Linked DNA regions of Hyalangium gracile. The protein of the gene in region 1 binds, or shares a complex with, the protein of each later gene. Links are inferred from orthologs where the notes say so. Each region holds a gene or a part of one and is shown in the gene's direction. Other genes may lie near its edges. The genes, in order: accD and KY572_RS04655.

What was found.
Region 2: the proteins of accD (region 1) and KY572_RS04655 are in contact, whole or in part, in a solved structure (PDB 8UXZ), measured with the Escherichia coli proteins. The link is inferred for Hyalangium gracile from one-to-one orthologs.

Annotation. Positions count from the first base shown.
Region 1 is NZ_JAHXBG010000048.1:26,589-37,030, forward strand. The notes cover bases 4,724-7,679. They hold accD (acetyl-CoA carboxylase, carboxyltransferase subunit beta), read left to right. Parts: upstream 4,724-5,753; coding sequence 5,754-6,605; downstream 6,606-7,679. Other genes in these bases: KY572_RS46180 (Crp/Fnr family transcriptional regulator), read left to right, coding at 4,724-4,929; KY572_RS46185 (MBL fold metallo-hydrolase), read left to right, coding at 4,931-5,686; KY572_RS46195 (nucleoside-diphosphate sugar epimerase/dehydratase), read left to right, coding at 6,844-7,679. Also shown: KY572_RS46160 (DUF523 domain-containing protein), read right to left, coding at 1-32; purN (phosphoribosylglycinamide formyltransferase), read right to left, coding at 29-694; purM (phosphoribosylformylglycinamidine cyclo-ligase), read right to left, coding at 691-1,725; KY572_RS46175 (CHASE2 domain-containing protein), read left to right, coding at 1,817-4,201; more of KY572_RS46180, read left to right, coding at 4,279-4,723; more of KY572_RS46195, read left to right, coding at 7,680-8,808; KY572_RS46200 (hypothetical protein), read left to right, coding at 8,892-9,299; KY572_RS46205 (GNAT family N-acetyltransferase), read right to left, coding at 9,327-10,277; KY572_RS46210 (GNAT family N-acetyltransferase), read right to left, coding at 10,364-10,442.
Region 2 is NZ_JAHXBG010000002.1:271,729-282,592, reverse strand. Bases 3,071-5,877 are described here. They hold KY572_RS04655 (acetyl-CoA carboxylase carboxyltransferase subunit alpha), read left to right. Parts: upstream 3,071-3,893; coding sequence 3,894-4,862; downstream 4,863-5,877. Other genes in these bases: KY572_RS04645 (imm11 family protein), read right to left, coding at 5,610-5,877; cmk ((d)CMP kinase), read left to right, coding at 4,877-5,566; KY572_RS04660 (tetratricopeptide repeat protein), read right to left, coding at 3,073-3,780. Outside these bases: enhancer binding protein Nla6, read left to right, coding at 1-757; KY572_RS04665 (ArsA family ATPase), read left to right, coding at 1,045-3,000; more of KY572_RS04645, read right to left, coding at 5,878-6,179; KY572_RS04640 (AHH domain-containing protein), read right to left, coding at 6,196-7,467; KY572_RS04635 (lytic transglycosylase domain-containing protein), read right to left, coding at 7,524-9,659; KY572_RS04630 (hypothetical protein), read left to right, coding at 10,026-10,259; KY572_RS04625 (CAP domain-containing protein), read right to left, coding at 10,346-10,864. UniProt on the Escherichia coli protein: Component of the acetyl coenzyme A carboxylase (ACC) complex. First, biotin carboxylase catalyzes the carboxylation of biotin on its carrier protein (BCCP) and then the CO(2) group is transferred by the carboxyltransferase to acetyl-CoA to form malonyl-CoA.

The DNA of each region.
Region 1 (10,442 bases):
GCCAGCCGCTCCTCGCGCGTGCGCTCCATCATCGCGGCGCTCCCGGGCTGCGCAGGCTCAGCTCGCCCACCGTGGGCTCGGCCTCCACCCGCGTGCGCGCCCCTTCCATCGTCACCTTGCCCGTCACCGCCAGCCGTACCGCCAGCGGGTAGAGCCGGTGCTCCTCCACGAGGATGCGCGCGCTCAGGCTCGCCTCGTCATCCCCCGGCAGCACCGGCACCGCCGCCTGCGCGATGATCGGCCCCGTGTCCGTCCCCGCGTCCACGAAGTGCACCGTGCACCCGGCGATCTTCACCCCGCGCTCCAGCGCCTGCCGCTGCGCGTGCAGCCCCGTGAATGCCGGCAGCAGGGAAGGGTGGATGTTCAGCACGCGCCCTGGAAACCCCGCCAGGAACTCCCCGCTCAGCAGCCGCATGAAGCCGGCCAGGCACACCCACTCCACGCCCGCCTTGCGCAGTTGCTCCCCGAGCGCCCGCTCGAAGTCCACCCGGGAGGCGAACGCCTTGTGATCCATCACCACCGCGGGCACTCGCGCCTTGCGCGCGCGCTCCAGCGCGAACGCCGTGGGCACGTTGGACACCACGCAGGCCACCTCGGCCGGGTAGTCCGCCTGCGCGCAGGCGTCCAGCAGCGCCTGCAGGTTGCTGCCGCTCCCGGAGACGAGCACGCCCAGCCGGGCCCGCCCCGCGCTCATGGCTCGATGACCGCCGTGGCCTCGCCCTGTCCCGACTCCACTCGCCCCACCTCCGTGGCCTTCACACCCCGAGCGTTCAACGTGCTCAGCGCCTGGGCCACATCCTCCTTCGCCACCACCACGATGAGCCCCAGCCCCATGTTGAAGGTGGAGAACATCTCGTCCCGCGCCACGCCGCCCAGCCGGGCAATCACGTCGAAGATGGGCGGCCGTGCCCACGCCTTCTCGCTCAGCACCGCCCGAGTCCCATCCGGCAGGCAGCGTGGCAGGTTGCCCGGAATCCCGCTCCCGGTGATGTGCGCCATCCCCTTCACCTTCACCGCCTTCATCAGCGCCAGCACATCCTTCACGTAGATGCGCGTGGGCTCCAGCAGCGCGTCCGCCAGCGGCCGATCCAGGCCCTCGGGCGTCTCCGTCAGCGCCAGCTTCCGGTCCTCCAGCAGCACCTTGCGCGCCAGCGAGTAGCCGTTCGAGTGCAGCCCCGACGAAGGCAGGCCGATGAGCGCATCGCCCGGCGCCACCGTCCGCCCGTCGATGATCTCCGAGCGCTCCACCACGCCCACGCAGAAGCCGGCCAGGTCGTACTCGCCCCGCGTGTAGAAACCCGGCATCTCCGCCGTCTCGCCGCCGAGCAGCGTGCACCCGGCCAGCTCGCAGCCCTGCGCGATGCCCTTCACCACGTTGGCCGCCGCGTCCACCTCCAGCCGCGAGGTGGCGAAGTAGTCCAGGAAGAACAGGGGCTCGGCGCCACAGGTGAGGATGTCGTTCACCGACATGGCCACCAGGTCGATGCCCACCGTGTCGTGCCGCCCCGCCAGGAAGGCCACCTTCAGCTTCGTGCCCACCCCGTCCGTGCCCGACACCAGCACCGGCTCGCGGTACTTGCCCGGCGGCAGGGCGAACAGCCCTCCGAAGCCACCCACTCCGGCCACCACCTCCGGACGCATCGTCCGCGCGGCATAGGGCTTGATCCGCTCGACGAACGCGTCGCCTGCCTCGATGTCCACTCCGGCCTGCTTGTAGGTCGTCACGGGCGGCCTTCTACCGGCAAGCCCCCGCCCTTGTCTCGCCCGCTGAAGCGGAGGTGTCGCGTTTGCGGCTACCATGGGGCCTCCCTTCCGGATGAAGACACTTCTCTCCCGCAACCGCTTCGAGGCCCTCGCCCTGGGGCTCGCCGTCCTGTTCTGCGCCCTGCACGTGTGGGTGGACGACTCCCCCGTCATCGGGAGCCGCGGGGACGGCCGACAGACTCCCTTGCTCGTCCGAGCGGTGCAGATCGCCGAGGGCCGCGCCACGGACCTCCAGTTCGCCCTCCGGGGCCCGCGTCCCGCCCACCCGGATGTCGTCGTCGTGGCCGTGGACGAGCGGAGCGCCCAGCGCTACGGGCTCTGGCCCTGGCCGAGGGACCTGGTGGCCAAGGCCATCGACCGCCTGCGCGAGGCCGGGGCGGGAGCGGTGGGGCTGGACATGATCTTCGCCGACGAGGTCGCCGACGGCCGCGCCCAGGCCTACCAGGGTGCCCTCGAGGAGCTCGAGCGGGCGTTACAGCAGGCCCCCGAGAGCGCCTCCGCCCTCGACGCCTACCGGGACGAGCTGCGCCGCCGGGCCGCCATCAGCGCGGACGCCATGCTGGCTGCGGCGCTCGCCCGCTCCCCGCAGGTGGTCCAGGGCGTCATCGCCTATCCCGACACGGACCGGGAGCAGTTCGCCAGCAAGGCCGAGGAGTGGAAGCAGCAGCTCGAGTCCCACCTCATCCGCGAGTTCCGAGGGGAGATCCTCCGGAGCTCGCCCGACGGCAAGGTCCAGACGCCGCCGCTGGAGGTGGACCTCTCCCGGCTCCAGAGCTGGACCATGGAGTCCGCCCAGCTCCCGCTGCCCCTGTTCGTCAAGGCCAGCGAGCGCCTGGGCTTCTTCAACATGGCCGCGGATCCGGACGGCACCCTGCGGCGCGTGCCGCTCTTCGCCCTGCTCCAGGGCCCCAAGGGGCTGATCCCCTCGCTGGAACTCCAGACTGCGGCCGCCTACCTGGGCTCCGAGGTGGAGGCGGTGGTCGTCCCCTCGGAGCACCTCGTCACAGGTGCCCGCCTGCGCCGGCCGGACGGCAAGGTGCTGCCCCTGCGCGTGCCCCTGCTGGAGGACGAGCCCTTCATGCTCATCAACTACCCGGGGCCCTCCAGCAGCTTCACCACCCTGAGCCTGTCCGACGTGGTGGACGGCTCCTTCGCGCCCGAGGCGGTGCGCGGCAAGGCGGTGCTCGTCGGCGTCACGCTGGTGGGCAACTTCGACCAGCGCGTCACCCCCTTCAGCGAGATCGAGCCCGGCGTCTTCGTCCACGCCGCCACGCTCTCCAACATGCTCGCCCAGGACTTCCTCACGCGGCCGTCGGAGGCGCAGCCGCTGGAGCTGCTGTTCATGTTCGGCGCCGCCGTGCTGCTGGCCCGCCTGCTGCCCCGCGTGCGCTTCGCCTGGAAGCTGGGGGCCATCACGCTCCTGGTGGCCGCCTGGCTCACCGTGGATCAGCTCCTCTTCACCCGGGGCATCCAGGTGGCCACCGTGCTGCCGCTGACCAGCCTGGTCACCTCCGCCTTCGCCGTCATCTTCCTGGGCTACTTCTCCGTGGACGCGGAGAAGGCCCGCCTGCGCGACACCTTCCAGCACTACCTGGACGCCAGCGTCATGGAGCAGGTGCTCCAGCACCCCGAGAAGCTCAAGCTGGGCGGCGAGCGCAAGGAGCTCACCGTCCTCTTCTCGGACATCCGCGGCTTCACCTCCATCTCGGAGCGCCTGTCTCCCGAGCAGCTCGTCGCCTTCATCAACGAGTACCTCACCCCCATGACGGGCGTCGTCTTCGAGAACGGGGGCACGCTCGACAAGTACATCGGCGACGCCATCATGGCCTTCTGGGGCGCGCCCGTGGATCAGCCGGACCACGCCCTGCGCGCCTGCGCCACCGCCCTGGGCTTCCTGGAGAAGCTGGGCCCGCTGCGCTCCCGCTGGCGCGCCGCCGGCCTGCCCGAGGTGGACATCGGCGTGGGCATCAACACCGGCCTCATGAACGTGGGCCACATGGGCACGCAGAACCGCTTCAACTACACCGTCATGGGTGACGCGGTGAACCTGGCCTCCCGCCTCGAGGGCCTCACCAAGGCCTATGACACCCGGATCCTGATCTCCGCCGGCACCTACGCCCAGACGAAGGGCCACGTCACCGCCCGCCGCCTGGGCGTGGTGCGCGTCAAGGGCAAGCGCGAGCCCACCGACATCTACGAATTGCGCGCCATGGGGGCCCCCGCTGGCAGGGACGCCGACGCCATCCAGGCCTTCGAGGCCGGCGTGGCGCGCTTCCTCTCCCGGGACTTTCCCGAGGCCGAGGCCCACTTCCGCCAGGTGCTCGCCCTCTGGCCCGAGGACGCCCCCAGCCTCCGCTACCTGGAGGAGATCAATACGCTCAAGTGGAATCGTCCCGGACCGGACTGGGATGGGGTGTTCACCGCGACCACGAAGTAGGCCCCCCGGGAGCAGGGCGTCAGAAAGCCCCTCGAAATTTGACCCCGGGGGTGGGGACTGGTTGACTCGGTCTCCAGATGGGCGCCGAGGAAACCCTCTTTCAACGTTTCGGCAAGGAGTTTGCCAAGGGCACGGTCCTCTTCCAGGAGGGAGAGCCGGGCAAGGACATGTTCGTCCTTCAGTCCGGGAAGATCTCCATCTCCAAGAAGGTACGGGACGTGGAGAAGGTGCTCGCCGTGCTCGGGCCCGGCGAGTTCTTCGGGGAGATGGCCATCATCTCCAACAAGCCCCGCAACGCCACCGCCACGGTGATGGAGGACGCCAAGCTCCTCGTCATCGATCCCAAGACGTTCGAGGCGATGATCCGCGGCAACGCCGAGATCGCCGTGCGGATGATCAAGAAGCTGGCTGAGCGTCTGTCCGAGGCCGACGCCCAGATCGAGAACCTGCTGCTGTCCGATCCCGCCAGCCGCGTGGTCCACCAGGTGCTCCAGGTCTGCCAGACGCGCGGCCGGCCCATGGAAGAGGGCATCGAGGTGGACTTCCCCGTCCGCGAGCTCCCTCGCCTGATCGGTGTGGGTGAACCTGCCATCCGCCACATGCTCGATCGCCTGGAGCGCGCCGGGCTCATCGAGCGCAGCGGTGACAGACTGACCGTGTATGACACGGCGAGGCTGCACGACTTTCTGCAGTACCTCGAGATGAAGTGGAAGTTCGGAGACCTCTAGTGTGAAGCTGCAAGTCCTCGGCTGTCACGGTGGCGAGCTGCCCTCGTGCCGGACCACATGCTTCCTCGTGGACGACGTGCTCGCGCTGGACGCGGGGGCGCTCACGAGCACGCTCACGCTCGATCAGCTCTGCAGGGTGGACGACATCCTCGTTGGCCACAGCCACTTCGACCACATCAAGGACTTGCCGCTGTTGGCCGACCTGGTGATCGGCCGGCGGGACCGCCCCGTCACCATCCACGCCTCGCGCGAGTGCGCCCGGTCGCTGCGCGAGTACATGTTCAACAACTCGCTCTGGCCGGACTTCACCGCCATTCCCACCAAGAAGAACCCGGTGCTGCGCATCAAGGCGTTCCGCGCCGGCAGCACCTTCCAGGTGGGCCGCTACAGCGTGCAGTCCATCCCGGTGAGCCACCCGGTGGAGTCCTGCGGCTTCGTCATCTCCAACGGCCAGTCCTCCATGGCCATGAGCGGCGACACGGGGCCCACCGACAAGCTGTGGCAGGTGCTCAACGGGGTGAAGAACCTCAAGGCGCTGCTGCTGGAGACCAGCTTCCCCAACGCGCTGCAGGAGCTGGCGGACCTGTCCGGCCACCTCACGCCCCGCACCGTGCAGCAGGAGCTGGCCAAGTTCGAGCGCAACGGCACCAGCGTGCTGCTCTACCACCTCAAGCCGGCCTTCGTGAGCCAGCTCAAGCGCGAGCTGTCCGGACTCCCAGTGGAAATCCTGGAGCTGGGCGACACCTTCGAGTTCTGAGCTTGACGGGCTGCGTCGTAGCCGGGGGTTGACGGACGCCCCCAGGCGGATTAACCCCGCGCCTCCCATGGCCTGGTTCTCCAAGAAGCCCCGTATCTCCACCCGCCAGGAGCCCACCGCTGAAGAACAGCCCTCGCGCATGCAGGGCTTGTGGGCCAAGTGCGAGAGCTGTGACGAGATCATCTACCGGCAGGAGCTGGAGAAGAACTGGATGGTGTGCCCGCACTGCGAGCACCACCACCCGTGGACGGCGCGCGCCCGGCTGGGCGGCCTGCTGGATCCGGACAGCTTCGAGGAGTTCGACAAGGAGCTGGAGCCGCAGGATCCGCTCGGGTTCGCCGACTCGAAGAAGTACAAGGACCGGCTCAAGTCCACGCGCAAGAACCTGGGAGAGAACGACGCGTTCATCTCCGGGGTGGGCCGCATCGAGGGCCACCAGGTGTCGGTGGGCTGCTTCGTGTTCGAGTTCATGGGCGGCTCCATGGGCTCGGTGGTGGGCGAGAAGGTGACGCGCGTGTTCGAGCGCGCGTACGAGCTGAAGTGCTCGGCGCTGATCTTCTCGGCCTCCGGCGGCGCGCGCATGCAGGAGGGCATCTTCTCGCTGATGCAGATGGCGAAGACGTCCGCGGCCATCGCGCGGTTCCGCACCGGCAACAAGCCCTACGTCTCGGTGATGCTGCACCCGACGACGGGCGGCGTGGCGGCCTCGTTCGCCTGGCTGGGGGACATCATCCTGGCCGAGCCCAAGGCGCTCATCGGCTTCGCGGGCCCGCGCGTCATCGAGCAGACGATCCGCCAGAAGCTCCCGGAGGGCTTCCAGCGCTCGGAGTTCCTGCTGGAGCACGGGATGATCGACGCCATCGTCCCGCGCAAGGAATTGCGGACGAAGCTGGGGCAGGTCCTCGGCCTGCTGGGCTGAGCCCGCTCCTCTCTCCAAGAACCTGGGAAAGCGCTGCCCTGAGGGACGGGGTTGGCGCCCGGTGCCGTGCACGCGGCTCGTCTTCCGGTGCCAGCGCTCCAGGGCAGCTTGGAACCCGAGCGATCCCTCCCCACTGTCTGGCCGCCAATCGGGGGAAGCGCTGCGCGACGTTTCCCACCCGACGAGGCAGGGCGAGCCGGGTGGGGGGAATGTGCCAGCGCTTGGGGGAGGAGAACCGATGGCGCAAGGAGTGATCGGAGAAGTTCTTCCGGGGGCCGATCGTCCAGGCGATCCGTGGGATGGGAGTCCACGGTGGTCGCCCCACTTCCGCTCGCTGTACGTCCTGGTGCTGGACGGGGCGATCACGGTGGGGGCCCTCTTCTGCGCGGCGCTGGTGCGCTTCGATGGGACGATGCCCGCGCAGTGGCAGGCGGCGCTCGAGCAGCGGTTGCCGTTGCTGCTCGCGCTGCGCCTGGCCGCGGTGATCGGGTTCGGGCTGCACCGCTGGTCCTTCCGCAGCTCGGGGCTGAGCGAGGCGGGGCGGCTCGTCATGGCCAACGCCCTGGCCACGGTGGCGTTCGAGGCCAGCCGGTCCTTCTTCCACTTCGAGCCCCTGCCGCGCTCGGTGATCGCGCTGGAGTTCTTCTTCACCACGACGCTGATGGGCGTCTACCGGTTCGCCCCGCGGATGGCGCGGCAGTGGTACCTGGATCAGCGGCGCTCGCGGGCGCGCGGCGCGCGGCGGACGATCATCGTCGGGGCGGGCAGCGCGGGAGATCTGCTGCTGCGCGATCTGCTGAGCACGCCGGAGGGCCCGTGGCACGTCATCGGGCTGGTGGACGACGATCCGGGCAAGCGCGGCACGTTCCTCAACGGCAAGCCGGTGCTCGGGTCCATCGAGGCGCTGCCGGAGCTGGTGACGAAGCACCGCGTGAGCCAGGTGCTGATCGCCATCCCCCGCCTGTCCCCCGAGCGCATCCGGCACATCCTGGGCCTGTGCAAGCACCAGAGCGTGAGCTTCAAGATCATCCCCGCCTCGTTCGCGTGGCTCGATCAGAAGATCACCGCGGCGATGCTGCACGATCTCAGCCCGGAGCACCTGCTGCCCCGGGACGCCATCGCGTTCGACCAGGAGGAGATGCACAAGCTGGTCGCGGGGCGCCGCATCCTCGTCACCGGAGGAGCGGGCTCCATCGGCAGTGAGATCGCGCGCCAGGTGGCGGGGCACGCGCCCGCCTCGCTCGTGCTGCTGGACATCAACGAGAACGAGCTCTACCTGCTGGTGCGCCAGCTCCAGGAGCGCCACCCGCAGCTGAAGGTGAGCTCCATCGTGGCGGACATCCGGGACCTGGACCGGCTGATGCGGGTGGGCCTGGAGCACCGGCCGCAGTACGTGTTCCACGCGGCGGCGCACAAGCACGTGCCGCTGATGGAGGACTCGCCCGAGGAGGCCATCAAGAACAACGTCTTCGGGACCCAGAACGTGGCGCTGATGGCGGACGCCTGTGGCGCGGAGCGCTTCGTGCTCATCTCCACGGACAAGGCGGTCCATCCCAGCTCGGTGATGGGGGCGTCCAAGCGGCTGGCGGAGATGGTCATCCGTGACATCGCGAGCCACTCGCGCACGGCCTTCACGGCGGTCCGCTTCGGCAACGTGCTCGGCTCGGCCGGCAGCGTGGTGCCCCTGTTCAAGCAGCAGATCCAGCGCGGCGGGCCCGTCACGGTGACGCACCCGGACTGCACCCGCTACTTCATGACGATCCCCGAGGCGGTGGGGCTCGTGGTGATGGCGGGGCTGGGGGGCTACGGGGAGCTGTGCATCCTCGACATGGGGGCGCCGGTGCGCATCGCCGAGCTCGCCGCGAACATGATCACCATGGCGGGCATGGTGGTGGGCAAGGACATCGCCATCGTCTACACGGGGCTGCGTCCCGGGGAGAAGCTCGAGGAGACGCTGCTGAGCGAGGAGGAGGAGCGCACCCACCAGGTGCGCAACCGCATCAAGGTGGCCCAGAGCCCGGCGCCGCCGCCGGACTTCCACGAGCGGCTCGAGCGGCTGGGGCGGGCCGCGCGCGCCGGTGACGTGCTGGGCGTGAAGCTCGCGCTCTGCGGCCTCATCCCGACGTACACCCCGTCGAAGCTCGGCGGTGCGGTCCCCGTGGCGGACCAGACCTCGAGCGCTCAGTTCCGGGTCGTGCAGTAGGCCGGAGCCCGGAGCCGGCTCCAGACGGGCGGAGCCTGGAGCCCACGGCAGGGGGCCGGGGGGGCCCCGGAAGGGCAAGCGTCATGCGTCGTACGCGAGGTTGGGTCACCGTCATCATGCGACTGACGGTGCTGGTGGCGGGAGCTGCATCCGGGCAGGAGGCGGTCGGAGCGGGAGAGAAGACGCTGCAGGAAGTGCGCTGTGGTGACACGATCACCCGGAGCACCCGGCTCACCCGAGATCTCGAGTGTCCAGGTACACCCGTGCCCGCGCGGCGGGTCGCCAGCGCGGGTGTCGTCCGCGATCTCGGTGGCTATACCGTGCGCCGAACCGGGGAGGACACGTTCGGCACGGAGGGCATCGCCGTCGAGGCCGACAGCACGGTGAGGAACGGGACGATCCGAGGGTTCGGCCTGGGGTACGTGCTCGACGGCGGCAGCCACGTGACGCTGTCCCGGCTCACGTTCATCGACAACACGGTGGCCGCCTGAAGCATGGGAGGGTGCCTCGGTCCGCGCTCAGCGGCGAGGCACCCGGTAGGCCGGGAAGTAGTTGTCGGCGGTGTGGGTCTCCGCGAGACGGGAGTACACCGCCGGCTCGCAGATGATCTCGTGGGTGCGGAGGCGGAAGCTCGCGTTGGAGAAGCCCCGCTTGAAGTCCTCGAGGCCGTCCCCCGGCTGGATGCCTCCCCCCAGGTTGAGGGGGAGCCCGAGCTGGGAGGAGAGCTCGGTCAGCGCCACGAAGACGTTCTTGGCGGGGGAGCGGGCCAGGTCCGCGTTCGCCGTACCGCCCAGGTAGTAGTGCAGCACGCCGTCGCTGGCGACGCCGATCGCCGCGGAGGCGATGTGGCCCTCCGGCGCGCGAGTCATCGCCAGCCAGGCGGCGGGGGAGCAGAGCAGGCTCTCGAAGTACGCGTCCGAGAAGAAGTACCGGGAGCTCGCCTCGTCGCGGACCATGGTCTGCCGGTAGAGCTCCTTGAAGCACTCGCGCTCCTCGAGCGAGGCCTCGAGCACCGGGCGGCAGGTGTTCACGAAGCCCAGGCGGAAGTTGCGTCGCAGGTGCCGGCGGTGCGTCTCCCGGAAGGTGATGGGGCGGCGGGAGTCGATGAAGAACACCTCGTTGCGCTCCGTGCCCTCCGCGAAGCAGCGGGGGCCCATGATGCGGTCGCGCACGAAGATGCTGACCAGCTCGGTGCCCTTCCAGTCCACCGCGTGCTTGGGCACCTCGCGCAGCCGGTCCATCACCCCACCGGGATAGCCATAGGGGGAGACGGCGTCGCGATAGGGCGTGCCCGGGATGGGCCGGACGATGAGCGGGAGGAACAGCGCGCCCTCCGGGCCGCCGTCGATGATGAGGGTGTGCGTGACGCCCTCCGCGCGCAGGTGGTGCTCCGAGCGGAAGTAGTCCGTGGACAGCGCCAGCTTGCCTTCATCGGGGCTCAGGATGGCCCTCAAGTGCGTCGTCACCATGTCCGCAGCTCTCTCCGTTCCCATCGCAAGATCACCGTCCGGACAAGCGCCCGGTTACGCACCGAGGCCGCGCTCGGCGTGGGGCTTCATCCGGGCCGCGGGGCACGGTAGGCGGGGAAGTAGTCCGTTCGCGCTCGCTCCGCCGACAGCCGCTCATACGTCTCT
Region 2 (10,864 bases), on another replicon or contig:
GGGCGTCTTCGAGATGGCCCACGGCGGCACGCTCTTCCTGGACGAGCTGGGTGAGATCCCCATCGAGCTGCAGGCCAAGCTGCTGCGCGTGCTCGAGGAGGGCCGCCTGCGCCGGCTGGGTGGCAAGGTGGAGATTGAAGTGGACGTGCGCGTGCTGTGCGCCACGAACCGCGACCTCAAGCAGGAGATCAAGAACCAGCGCTTCCGCGAGGATCTCTACTTCCGCCTCAACGTGTTCCAGGTCCACCTGCCGCCCCTGCGCGAGCGCCGGGAGGACATCCCCATCCTGGTGCAGCACTTCGTGGAGAAGTTCGGCGGGGACTCGGCCAAGCGCGTCACCGGCGTGCACCCGGAGGCGATGGAGGTCCTCAAGTCGCACGACTGGCCGGGCAACATCCGCGAGCTGCGCAACGCGGTGGAGCGCGCCGTCATCCTCTGCGACGGCGAGCTCATCACCCGCGAGCACCTGCCCCCCGACATGGCGGGCAAGAGCCCCGAGCGCCACTCCTTCCGCCTGCCCTACGGCCTGTCGCTGGACGCGGTGGAGCGCGAGTACATCCTCGGCAGCCTCCAGCGCAACGGGAACAACAAGGCCCGCACGGCGGAGATCCTGGGGGTGTCGGAAAAGACCCTCTACAACAAGCTCAACCGGTACGCCGCCGAGGCCCGCCAGCAGGGCCAGGGGGTGGCAGGGGGCCTCATCAAGGCCGCCGGCGGAGAGGGTAGCAGTGGATCAGGTGAGGCAGACTTCCGGTAGTAGACCCTCCAGGTAGGAATTCCGGCCCGGATTTCGCGCCTTTGGAGTTCCCCGGCAGCAGTGCTTCCAGGCAGGCTGGCACACCGCGTCATGAGGGTGTGTCAGTGCTGCAAAACCCGCGTCACTTCTTGACTTTTACCCTCTGGACGGGGGATTCTCGGGGCCTCTCACACATGGGGTTCCGGTGCAGGCCATGACCTGGCTGGGAACTCCAGCGCCTGATCTGCGGCTGTCTACGGATGGACGATTTGGAGCCGTCGGGGGGCGTCAAGGAAGGCCACGACGCAATGAGCGATGCGCGAGTACTTCACTTCTTCGGCGGCAAGGGTGGTGTTGGCAAGAGCACGCTCGCCGCGTCCTATGCGTTGAATCTGGCTGATGACGCGCCCAAGGAGAAGGTGCTTCTGGTTTCGCTGGATCCGGCGCGCACGCTGTCCGATCTGGTGAAGAAGAAGCTCCCAGCCAAGCCCACGAAGCTGGTGGCTGGCAAGGGCGAAGGTGGGCTGTACGCGGCGGAACTGGAGCCTGCGGCGCTGCTCAAGCCCTTCGCCGCGAATTACGTGCCCGCGCTGGAGAAGGCCGCCGCGAAGGGCTCGGTGCTGTCGGAGGAGGATCTCGGCAAGCTCTTCGCCCAGGCGGTACCGGGGCTCGAGGAGCTGGTGAGCTTCTTCCAGGTGCTGGAGCTGCTCGAGGCCAAGGAGTTCGATCGCATCGTCGTGGACTGCGCGCCCACGAGCCACACCCTGCGCCTTTTCGATCTACCCCAGGGCGTGCGCAAGTTCCTGGGCATCGTGAAGGCCGGGGCGGAGAAGCCGGCCAGCGGCGGCAAGGGCAAGAAGGAGCCCGCTCCCGCCGAGCCGAGCTTCCTGGAAGAGGTGGGCGGCAAGGCGGAGCGGCTCTTGGCGCTGCTCAAGGATCCGGCGCGCACCGCGTTCCACCTGGTGGCGCTGGCCGAGCCGGTGCCCGAGGCGCAGACGCGCATGTACTTCGCGCAGCTGCGCGAGCGCTCCATCCCGGTGACGGAGATTCTCGTCAACCAGGTGGAGGAGCGCGGCGGCTGTCCGGCCTGTCAGGGCCGCCGAGGCCTTCAGGCCCCGCACGTGCGCAAGTTCCAGGGGTTGGACAAGACCGTGCCGGTGCAGCTCATCGGGAAGCGAGAGCTGGCGCCGCGCGGGGTGGACGGGCTCAAGGACTTCGGCAAGGAGTGGCGTGGAGGCAAGGAGACCAAGGCGCTGGAGTTCTCGGCCGCCGAGGGTCCTCCGGCGCTGGTGCGTGCGCCGTCCATGCCGCCCATCGCCGCGCCGCCGCTGCCGCCCACGCGGCTCATCTTCTTCGTGGGGCAGGGCGGGGTGGGCAAGAGCTCGTGCGCGGCGGCCGCCGCGGTGACGCTGACGGAGAAGGAGGGGCCGGTGCTCCTCATCTCCACGGATCCGGCGCACTCGCTGTCGGACGTGCTGCAGAGCCGGCTGACGGACACCGAGACGCAGGTGAAGGGCACCAAGGGCCTCTACGCCCGCGAGCTGGACGTGAACGGCTGGTTCAACGCCCTGCGCAAGCGCCTGAAGGAGAAGGCGGAGAAGGCCTACGAGGGCGCGCCGAAGACGGGGGATGTGCCGGCCGACCTGGTCGCGCTGCGCAACCTGCTGGAGTGCGCCCCGCCGTGCATCGACGAGTTCGCGGCGCTCTCGTGCCTCACGGACGCGCTGGTGCAGGAGCGCTTCAAGCGCATCGTCGTGGATCCGTCGCCGATGATCACCTCCATGCGGGTGGTGGAGCTGGCGGACGCGGCGAAGACGTGGCTGGGCGCGCTGCACGGCATCGTGTCCAAGTACAAGGCCAAGGGCCTGGGCGAGCTGGCCGATGACGTGGCCGCGATGCTCAAGCACGTGAAGCGCTTCGAGGAGGCGCTGGCCTCGCCCACCGAGTCCCGCTTCGTCGTCGTCACGCGCGGCGAGGATCTGGCGGCCTCGCGCACCGAGCGGCTGGTGGAGTACCTGAAGGAGAAGAAGCTCCAGGTGGAGCGGGTGCTCGTCAACCGCGTGGGCCCGAAGTCCACGTGCCCCAAGTGCGAGAACCGCCGCAAGCTGGAGCTCAACGCGGCCAAGGCCATCGAGAAGAAGATTGGCCTGCCGGTGACGATGGCTCCGGCGCTCGGCCGTCACCCGGCGGGCCTGCGCGAGCTGAAGGCGTTCCGCACCGCTTGGTACGCCCTGTCCGCTCCGGTGAAGATCAAGGCGGCCTGAGGGCCAGCCTGAAGCTGGACGTGGCGCCCCCTGTCCGCCGCTCGTGAGCGCGCGGGAGGGGGTGTCGGCTTTTCAGGCGTCGCACTCGGACGGCGCGTCGAAGAAGGGGCCCAGCGTCTTGAAGGTGAGCGTGCCCTGGGCGTCGAGGGTGCCCGTGTCCGGCTTCTGGTTGGGGAAGCGCACCTCCACCTTGCCGGCCTTCACGGAGTAGGTGCCCGTGAGGGTTTCCGGCTTGGGCGGGCCCTCGTCCTGGGGGACCTTCTTCACCATGGACACCTTGCCCCCGTCCTCGAAGCGCAGCGTCACCAGCGTCCCGTAGACGCCCACGCCGGGGCCGTGCCAGCCCACCTTGCGAAGGATCTGCGGCACGTCCGCCGCGCGCGTGGGGGACAGGCCCAGCAGGCGCTGCCACCCCACCGTGTCCCGGATGGGGTCCAGGTCGGCGTCCTCCTTGGCGCGCTTGAGCCGCTTCGCATCCAGCTTCACCGCGGCGGTGAGGTGCTCGACGATGCTGCTCTTGTAGGCGCTGTGCTCGCAGATGAGGCCCTGCTTGCGCAGCACTCCGAGTGTGGCCGCCACGTTGTACTGGGCCAGGGCGTGCTTGGGGTCCGCCTGGACCGCGGCCATGAACTTCTCCAGGGCTTCGGGGTACTTGCCGTCCTGGTAGAGGCGGAAGCCCTCCGTGTTGAGTTGCCTGGCGGACGGTGCGGGCGCGGCGGGCTGGGCGGCGGCCGGCAGGGCCAGGAGCAGGGCGAGCAGCGGGGGGAGCAGGCGCATCATGTCTCTCCGGACGGGAGGCACAGAGTGCTCATTCTACGCACCGCGTAACAGGGGCAGGGGTGCGAAGTGGGTTGCACGTTGAAGCCCTGGGCGCCAGGTGCTAGGTCGGCGCCATGGCGACCGGTACTGGTTACGCGCTCGACTTCGAACGCCCGCTCATCGAACTGGAGAAGAAGATCGAGGAGCTCAAGGCCCTCTCCACCAGCGGCACCGTGGACTTCTCCTCGGAGATTGCCAAGCTGGAGAAGAAGGCCAAGAAGCTCCAGACGGAGATCTTCAGCGATCTGTCGCGCTGGCAGGTGGTGCAGCTGTCGCGCCACAGCGCTCGGCCCTACTTCCTGGACTACGTGCAGCTGCTGTTCACCGACTTCTTCGAGCTGTGTGGCGACCGCCGCTTCGGAGAGGATCCCTCCATCGTGGGAGGCTTCGCGCGGCTGGACGGCAAGCCGGTGATGCTGATCGGCCACCAGAAGGGCCGCAGCACCAAGGAGAACATGGCGCGCAACTTCGGCATGCCGCGCCCCGAGGGCTACCGCAAGGCGCTGCGGCTGATGGAGCTGGCCGAGCGCTTCGAGAAGCCCATCCTCACCTTCGTGGACACCTCTGGCGCCTACCCGGGCATCGGCGCCGAGGAGCGCGGCCAGGCCGAGGCCATCGCCGTCAACCTGGAAGTCATGAGCCGGCTGAAGGTGCCCATCATCTCCACCGTGATTGGAGAGGGTGGCTCGGGTGGCGCGCTGGCCATCGGCGTGGGCAACCGCGTGCTGATGATGCAGAACAGCGTGTACTCGGTCATCTCGCCCGAGGGCTGCGCCTCCATCCTCTTCCGTGACTCCTCGCAGGCGGAGAAGGCCGCGGACGCGCTCAAGCTCACCGCCAAGGATTTGCTGGGCCTCAAGGTCATCGACGAGGTGGTCCCCGAGCCCGCGGGTGGCGCGCACCGGGATCCGCCGAAGACGGCGGAGAACCTGGGCAAGGTGCTGCGCAAGCACCTGAGCGAGCTGGCGGAGCTCACCCCCGACGAGCTGGTGAAGGACCGCTACGACAAGTTCCGCGCGCTCGGCATGTTCTCCGGGCGCTGAGGGAGAGTGCGCGCGTGAGACCATTCATCGTCGCCATCGACGGGCCCGCGGGTGCCGGCAAGTCCACGGTGTCCAAGCTGCTGGCGCGGCGGCTCGGGTTCGATCTGGTGGACACGGGCGCCATCTACCGGTGCGTGGCGCTGATGGCCCGGCGCGAGAGCATCGCGTTCGATGACGACGAGCGGCTGGGCGAGCTGCTCGGGCGCATCCACATCCACTTCCAGGTGGTGGGCGAGGAGAACCACGTCTTCCTGGACGGGCAGGACGTGTCCGGGGAGATCCGCACGCCGGAGAACTCCATGGCGGCCTCGCAGGTGTCGAGCCGCCCGGTGGTGCGCTCGGGGCTGCTGGCGCTGCAGCGGCGGCTGGCGCTGGAGGCCCAGAAGGGCGCCATCCTCGAGGGGCGGGACATCGGCACGGTGGTGTTCCCGGACGCGGACGCCAAGTTCTTTCTGGAGGCCTCGCCCGAGGTGCGCGCCAGGCGCCGCTTCGAGGAGCTGTTCCAGAAGGGCGTGGAGAGCTCGCTCGAGGATGTGCTGGCGGACCAGACCAAGCGGGACCGGGACGACTCGGCCCGGGCCGTGGCGCCGCTGAAGGCCGCCGAGGACGCGGTGCGCATGGACTCCAGCTCGCTGCCCCTGTCCGAGGTGGTCCACAAGATGGAGGACGAGATCCTCCGTCGGCTCGCGAAGCGCGGCGGCTGAGCCCACTGCTCGGCTCTTGAAGGGAGGCCGAAGGCAGGAGGCGTCAGACCTCCTTGAACTTCGTCCCTGTCGCTCCGCTGCGCTCCAGGGCCTCCTTGATCTCCTCGGAGACGAGGAGTGCCCCCATCCAGCCCCAGGGCCGGAAGACCTTGGCATCACCGACCTTCGACGGGTCGATGCGCATGCCATGGACAGCCCGGTACTTGCCGGTCTTCTCGGGGCGCCCGTCCTCTGGCTTCCAATATTGGACCTCTCCAGAGGCCTTGTCGTCGATGCACTTCACCACCCGCGTGACGTTGAGGATGAAGAACTCCTCGGTCTGGCCTTCTATCTCCACGGGCACGAGCTGCACGTCCGTGGGCGCCATGCTCGCGAGGAGAGAGGCCACTCGTGCGTGGACGACGGGGGCTCCGCCCACGGGTGTCATGCTGAAGTCCAGTGACTTGCCAGGACGGTCCACCGGGACCCGGAGTCGTCCCTCCACGTCGATGCGGCTGCCCCGCTCGAACTGCCACACGTCTACTTCAGGTCCTCGTGGATCCACGGGGTCATCCAGAGACCAACGCCCGGGAACGTGGAGATCCTCAAACAGGTCGAAGTACCGCTTGGGCATTCAGCGCTCCTGGCTCTCACTGGCTCGGGGTGATCAGCTTGTTGAGGTAGGAGCTCTCCGTGCAGATCTCCTGTGCCAGCTTCTTGAGCTCCGAGGTCAGGGCCTCGCGGCACTGGTGCGTGCCGCGGCACTCTCTCATGGAGTCGCGCAGACGACGGAAGATCTCGCGGTGGTACTCCTCGGGATGAGGCCCGCGATGGCCTCGGACGCGTACCTTGTTGGCGGGGTCGTTCAACGACATGCCGGCCCGATCAAAGAGCTTCTGGAACTGGGGTGTCCACGGTCCCCCGCTGTGAGTGGCCTCGAGCCACTTATCGGTAGCGATGTGGTGCTCGTGCAGTAGCGGATCCCGGGCCTCCATTGCCACCGCCGCAGGTGCCAGCGTGAGGGTGATGGTGCCCTCGGTGGAAACAGCCACCGCGCTCACCTGTCCCACGTTCGCCAGATTCACGCCCACCTGGGAGGCCCCCAGGACCGCTGCCTCCGAGAAGCCAGGCAGTCTCGACAGCCGTCCAGCCAGCCACGCGGAGCCACCAGCCATTCCGTGGCTCACGACCACCGTCACCGCAAGGACGAAGACACGAGCCACCTCGGGGCCTATCCGGTGCGCGAAGCGTCGACCCGCCTGCTGCAACTCCTCGAAGGTGGTGGCCCGGTCAGAGGCCCGCTTCAGCTCCCTGCTCGCCCTGACCACCTCCAGGAAGGTCTCCACTCCCAGGTAGAGCAACATCACCGCTGAGACGATCGCCGCTGCCTTGGTGAAGACCGGCTCGGGATTGGCGGCCAGGATGGCCCAGGAAATGAGGCCCGTGGCAATCACCGTATAGAAGAGCTGCGGGGCCAGGGTGTTCTCCACCGCCCGAGAGATGCTCTCCTTCATGGGTTCGAGCGACAGGCCCAGGGCCACCCCCAGCTTGTCCCACTCCGTCAGGCCCGCCACATCGTCGAGCAGGGAGAGGCAATCGGCTCTTCGATGGCCTGGTTCGCAGATGCCTGCATAGCTCCTGCTCATGAGGCGCTGCCATCGCGTGTCTCCATCGTTGTGGGGATGGGACGCGCGTACCAGCTGGCCGTGCTGGACGGGTACGAGGGAGAGGGGAGCCTGCAGCACCAGACGCGAGAGTGCGCTCTCGAACGCGGTTGCGGCTATCGGGAAGGGCGCGTTCGAGGCGGGCGGCCGGTGCTCTCGTGGGACACCTTGTCCTGTGTCCAGCCGAACCACGCGCGCCGAGGAGCACGCGGTGGCAAAAGCCATCAGCAAGATCGCGACAGTCAGGCGACATGCCATGTGACGCCCTCCACGCCGAGGAGGGGTCCAGCCTACGGCGAGGGGCCGAAGGACCTCTAGAAATTCACGCCTTCCACGGAGGGGGAGGGGACCGTCAGCGCCAGCGGTGGGAGCGCCGCGCCTCCGCCGTAGAACGCGCGGTAGAGGTAGAGGTCCGCCACCACCTGCTTCACGTAGCCTCGCGTCTCTCGGAAGGGGATCTCCTCCACGAAGAGATCCAGCGGCAGCGAGCCCTTCTCCTGCGCCCACTTCGCCGTGGCCTTCGGGCCCGCGTTGTAGGCCGCTGCCGCCAGCACCGGGTGCGAGAAGCGCTTCATCAGCTGCGACAGGTACCAGGCCCCGTACCGGATGTTGAGGTCCGGCGCGAACAGATCCGCCGGGTTCGGGCGCGGCTCCGCGAGCTTCTCCGCGATCGCCGTCCCCGTCGGCGGGATGATCTGCATCAGCCCGCGAGCATCCGCCGCGCTCGCCACCTCCGGACGGAACGCGCTCTCCCGCCGCATGATCGCCCACACCAGGTACGGCTCCACCTCGTTGCGCGTGGCCGCCGCCTCCACCGCCGAGGCGAACGCCTTCGGGTAGAAGGCCGCCAGCGCCTCCGGAGCCCGCTCACCGAAGGCCCGGCCCCACAGCAGGCGCGCCGCGACCGCGTGCGCATAGCCGTACTCGCCCATCGACAGGAGCGCGTGCACGAACGGCAGGGCCTGCTCGGACGACCGGATGCGCGAGGCTCGTGACTCCACCTCCTCGGACGCGTCCGGGAAGAGCCCCGCCTCCGTGAGCGCCACCGCCAGCTCCAGCTCCTGCGGACGCTGCACGGTGAGCCGCTTCGGCGGCTCCGGGAACACCGGCGGGGGCGTGCGGCCCAGCGCGCGCAGCCGCTCACCGGCCAGCAGCGAATAGAAGGAGGCAGGAGCGATGCGGATCACCGCCTCGTACTCGGGGCCCGTGACGTCCGCCGACGCGCCGCCCAGCTCCTGGCTCCGCGCCATCCAGTAGCGCGCCTGCGGCACCAGGCTGCTGCGCGGGAAGTTGTCCACCAGCCGGCCCAGCTGCTCCCGGGCCTCGGAGTACTTCTCCAGCCGCAGCAGCGCGAGCGCCCGGAACCACATGCCCTCGTCCCGCCGCCGCGAGCGCGGGTAGCGCTGCTCGAAGCTGGCGAACGCCTTCACCGCGTCCTCGAAGCGCCCGCCCTGCAGATCCAGCCAGCCGGCGAAGAACGCGCCCTCGTTGCCCGCGGGCCACTTCGCCCAGGCCTTGTCCAGGCCCGCCATCAGCGCCCGCGCCTTCTCGTTCTCGTTGGCCCGCAGCGCCCGCCGCGCCGTCACCAGCGCCGCCTCCGAGGCCACCGGCGGCGGACCCTTGCGAGCCTCGGCCAGCGACTTCTCCGCCTCCTCCGCCTTGCCCGTCGCGAACAGCGCCTGCGCCCGCACCAGCGCCACCTCGGCCCGCTCCGGCGCGCTCTTCACCAGCTTGCGCTCCTGCGCCGTGTCCAGCTCCGTCAGCGCTCGCGACGCCTGGCCGCCCTCCATCAGCTCCCGGGCCCGACGCAGGTGCTCGGACAGCGTCAGCCGCACCGGCGGCTTGAGCGCCTCCAGCTGCGCGAGCGCCTCGTCCGCGTACGGGTGCGTGGCGTAGCGCAGCACCACCGTGCGCAGGTCCTCCTTCGCGCCCGCCGCATTGCCCGTGGCGAACCGCGCCTGGGCGCGCTCGTAGAACAGCTCCGCCGAGGGCGTCTGGCTGGCGGCCGTCTCCAGCACCGGCGCGGCCTTCGCGGCCTTCCCGGCCTTCAGCAGCGCCTCGCCCAGCCGGGCCCGCGCCCGGGGCTCCAGCGAGGGCGGAGCCTTCTGCACGGCCTCGGAGAAGGCCGCCGCCGCCCCTGCCGCGTCTCCCGAGTAGAAGGCCGCCTGACCCCGGTAATAAGCGTGGAAGGCCTCCAGCGCGGCCGGAGGCGGGTGGGTCTCGAGGATCCGCCGGGCCTCGGCCGCCTCGCCCTCGGAGAGCACCAGCGTGCCGGCCAGCAGCGCCAGGCGCCCGGAATCCGGGCACTTACGCGCGTCACAGGCCTTCAGCTCCTCGCGGACGAGCGTCGCCGCCTCGGGACGATGCAGTCGCACGGCCTCCAGCGTCGCCGGGGCCTGCGCCAGCGCCGCCCCCGAAAAGAGCCCCGCCACCAATCCACTCCACTTCATGGGTCTTGCCTCTCCGGTCGCACCCTGAGCGCATTTTAACGCAGGGCGTTCCGGGGGCATTCCTCCGAGCAGCTGTTCCGGGGGTCGTTTGACAGCCGCCCCAACAAGTCCTAGATCGGCGCGCGCAAGAGGACCTGGGGAGTGTTCACCAGCAGTCCTCCGGGGTGCACGCCACCCGTTGGAGTGTCATGTAGGGAGACATGTGGCCTCGACCCATTGCGTCACGCCGAGGACCTCATTAGGTTGCGCCGCCACATGAGGTCGCCCGCTACCGGTGGTAGGGGCGGCCGTCAGCAGTCGCAGTACCGAAGCACCGTTTCACCAGAGCTCGGGGGGGATCTGATTACCGTGGGAGGGCTCCATCCTATGAAGCCGTGTCCGTCTGATCTGCCGCAGACCATCAACCCCGAGGCCGGTCCCAAGCGCGCTGGCGTCGAGAGCCACCGCAACCTCAACTGCCATCACTACGACAACTGCCTGGACGAGGCCGTGCGTCGCGGCTGGCAGTCGTTCTCGTGCATGAAGTGCCCGCTGTACCAGCAGGTGGCGCCGCCCCAGATGGGCATCGAGGCCTACGCCACCCAGCGCCGCCCCGTCTGAGGGCGCGTGTCCCGGAGCCCTCCGCCTGTCAGCGGGCTCCACGACCCGGAGAGGCTCCCCCAGGGGGAGCCGCCGGCGAGGCAGGCTCACCGCGGCGTCGTGTAGATGACCACCACCCAGTACCGGTCCTTGCCGAAGGTGAGTGAGTCCCCGCGGATGATGCCCACGCCGACTTGATTGTTGCGGGCATCGAGCAGGCTCTTGGACTCTGGCGCCGCCGTGGGGTCCTCCGCCACGTAGATGTCCACCGCGGCGCTGCGCGCGCTCTGCAGCGCGCGGAAGACGCGCTCGTGCACGTTCGAGTCGGGCAGGTGCGCCTTGGGCGTGTCCTGTCGCAGCGCTCGCTTCACGTGGTCCGTGGCGATCTGCTCGAGCGCCTCGCTGCGCTTGAGCGGCGGCAGCTTGTACTGCTTCCGGATGACCTCCAGCGCCTTGTACGTCTCCACCACCGGGTCCGCCCTGGCGCTCAGCTGGACCGGCGCGGAGAACACCTCGGTGACGATGGCCTGGGGGCGGCCGTCCACCGTCTGGAACGTCACGCCGATGCCCGCGTGCGTGAACTGCGTGGACAGCAGGTTCTTGCGGTGGCCCGGGCTGTGCTCGAT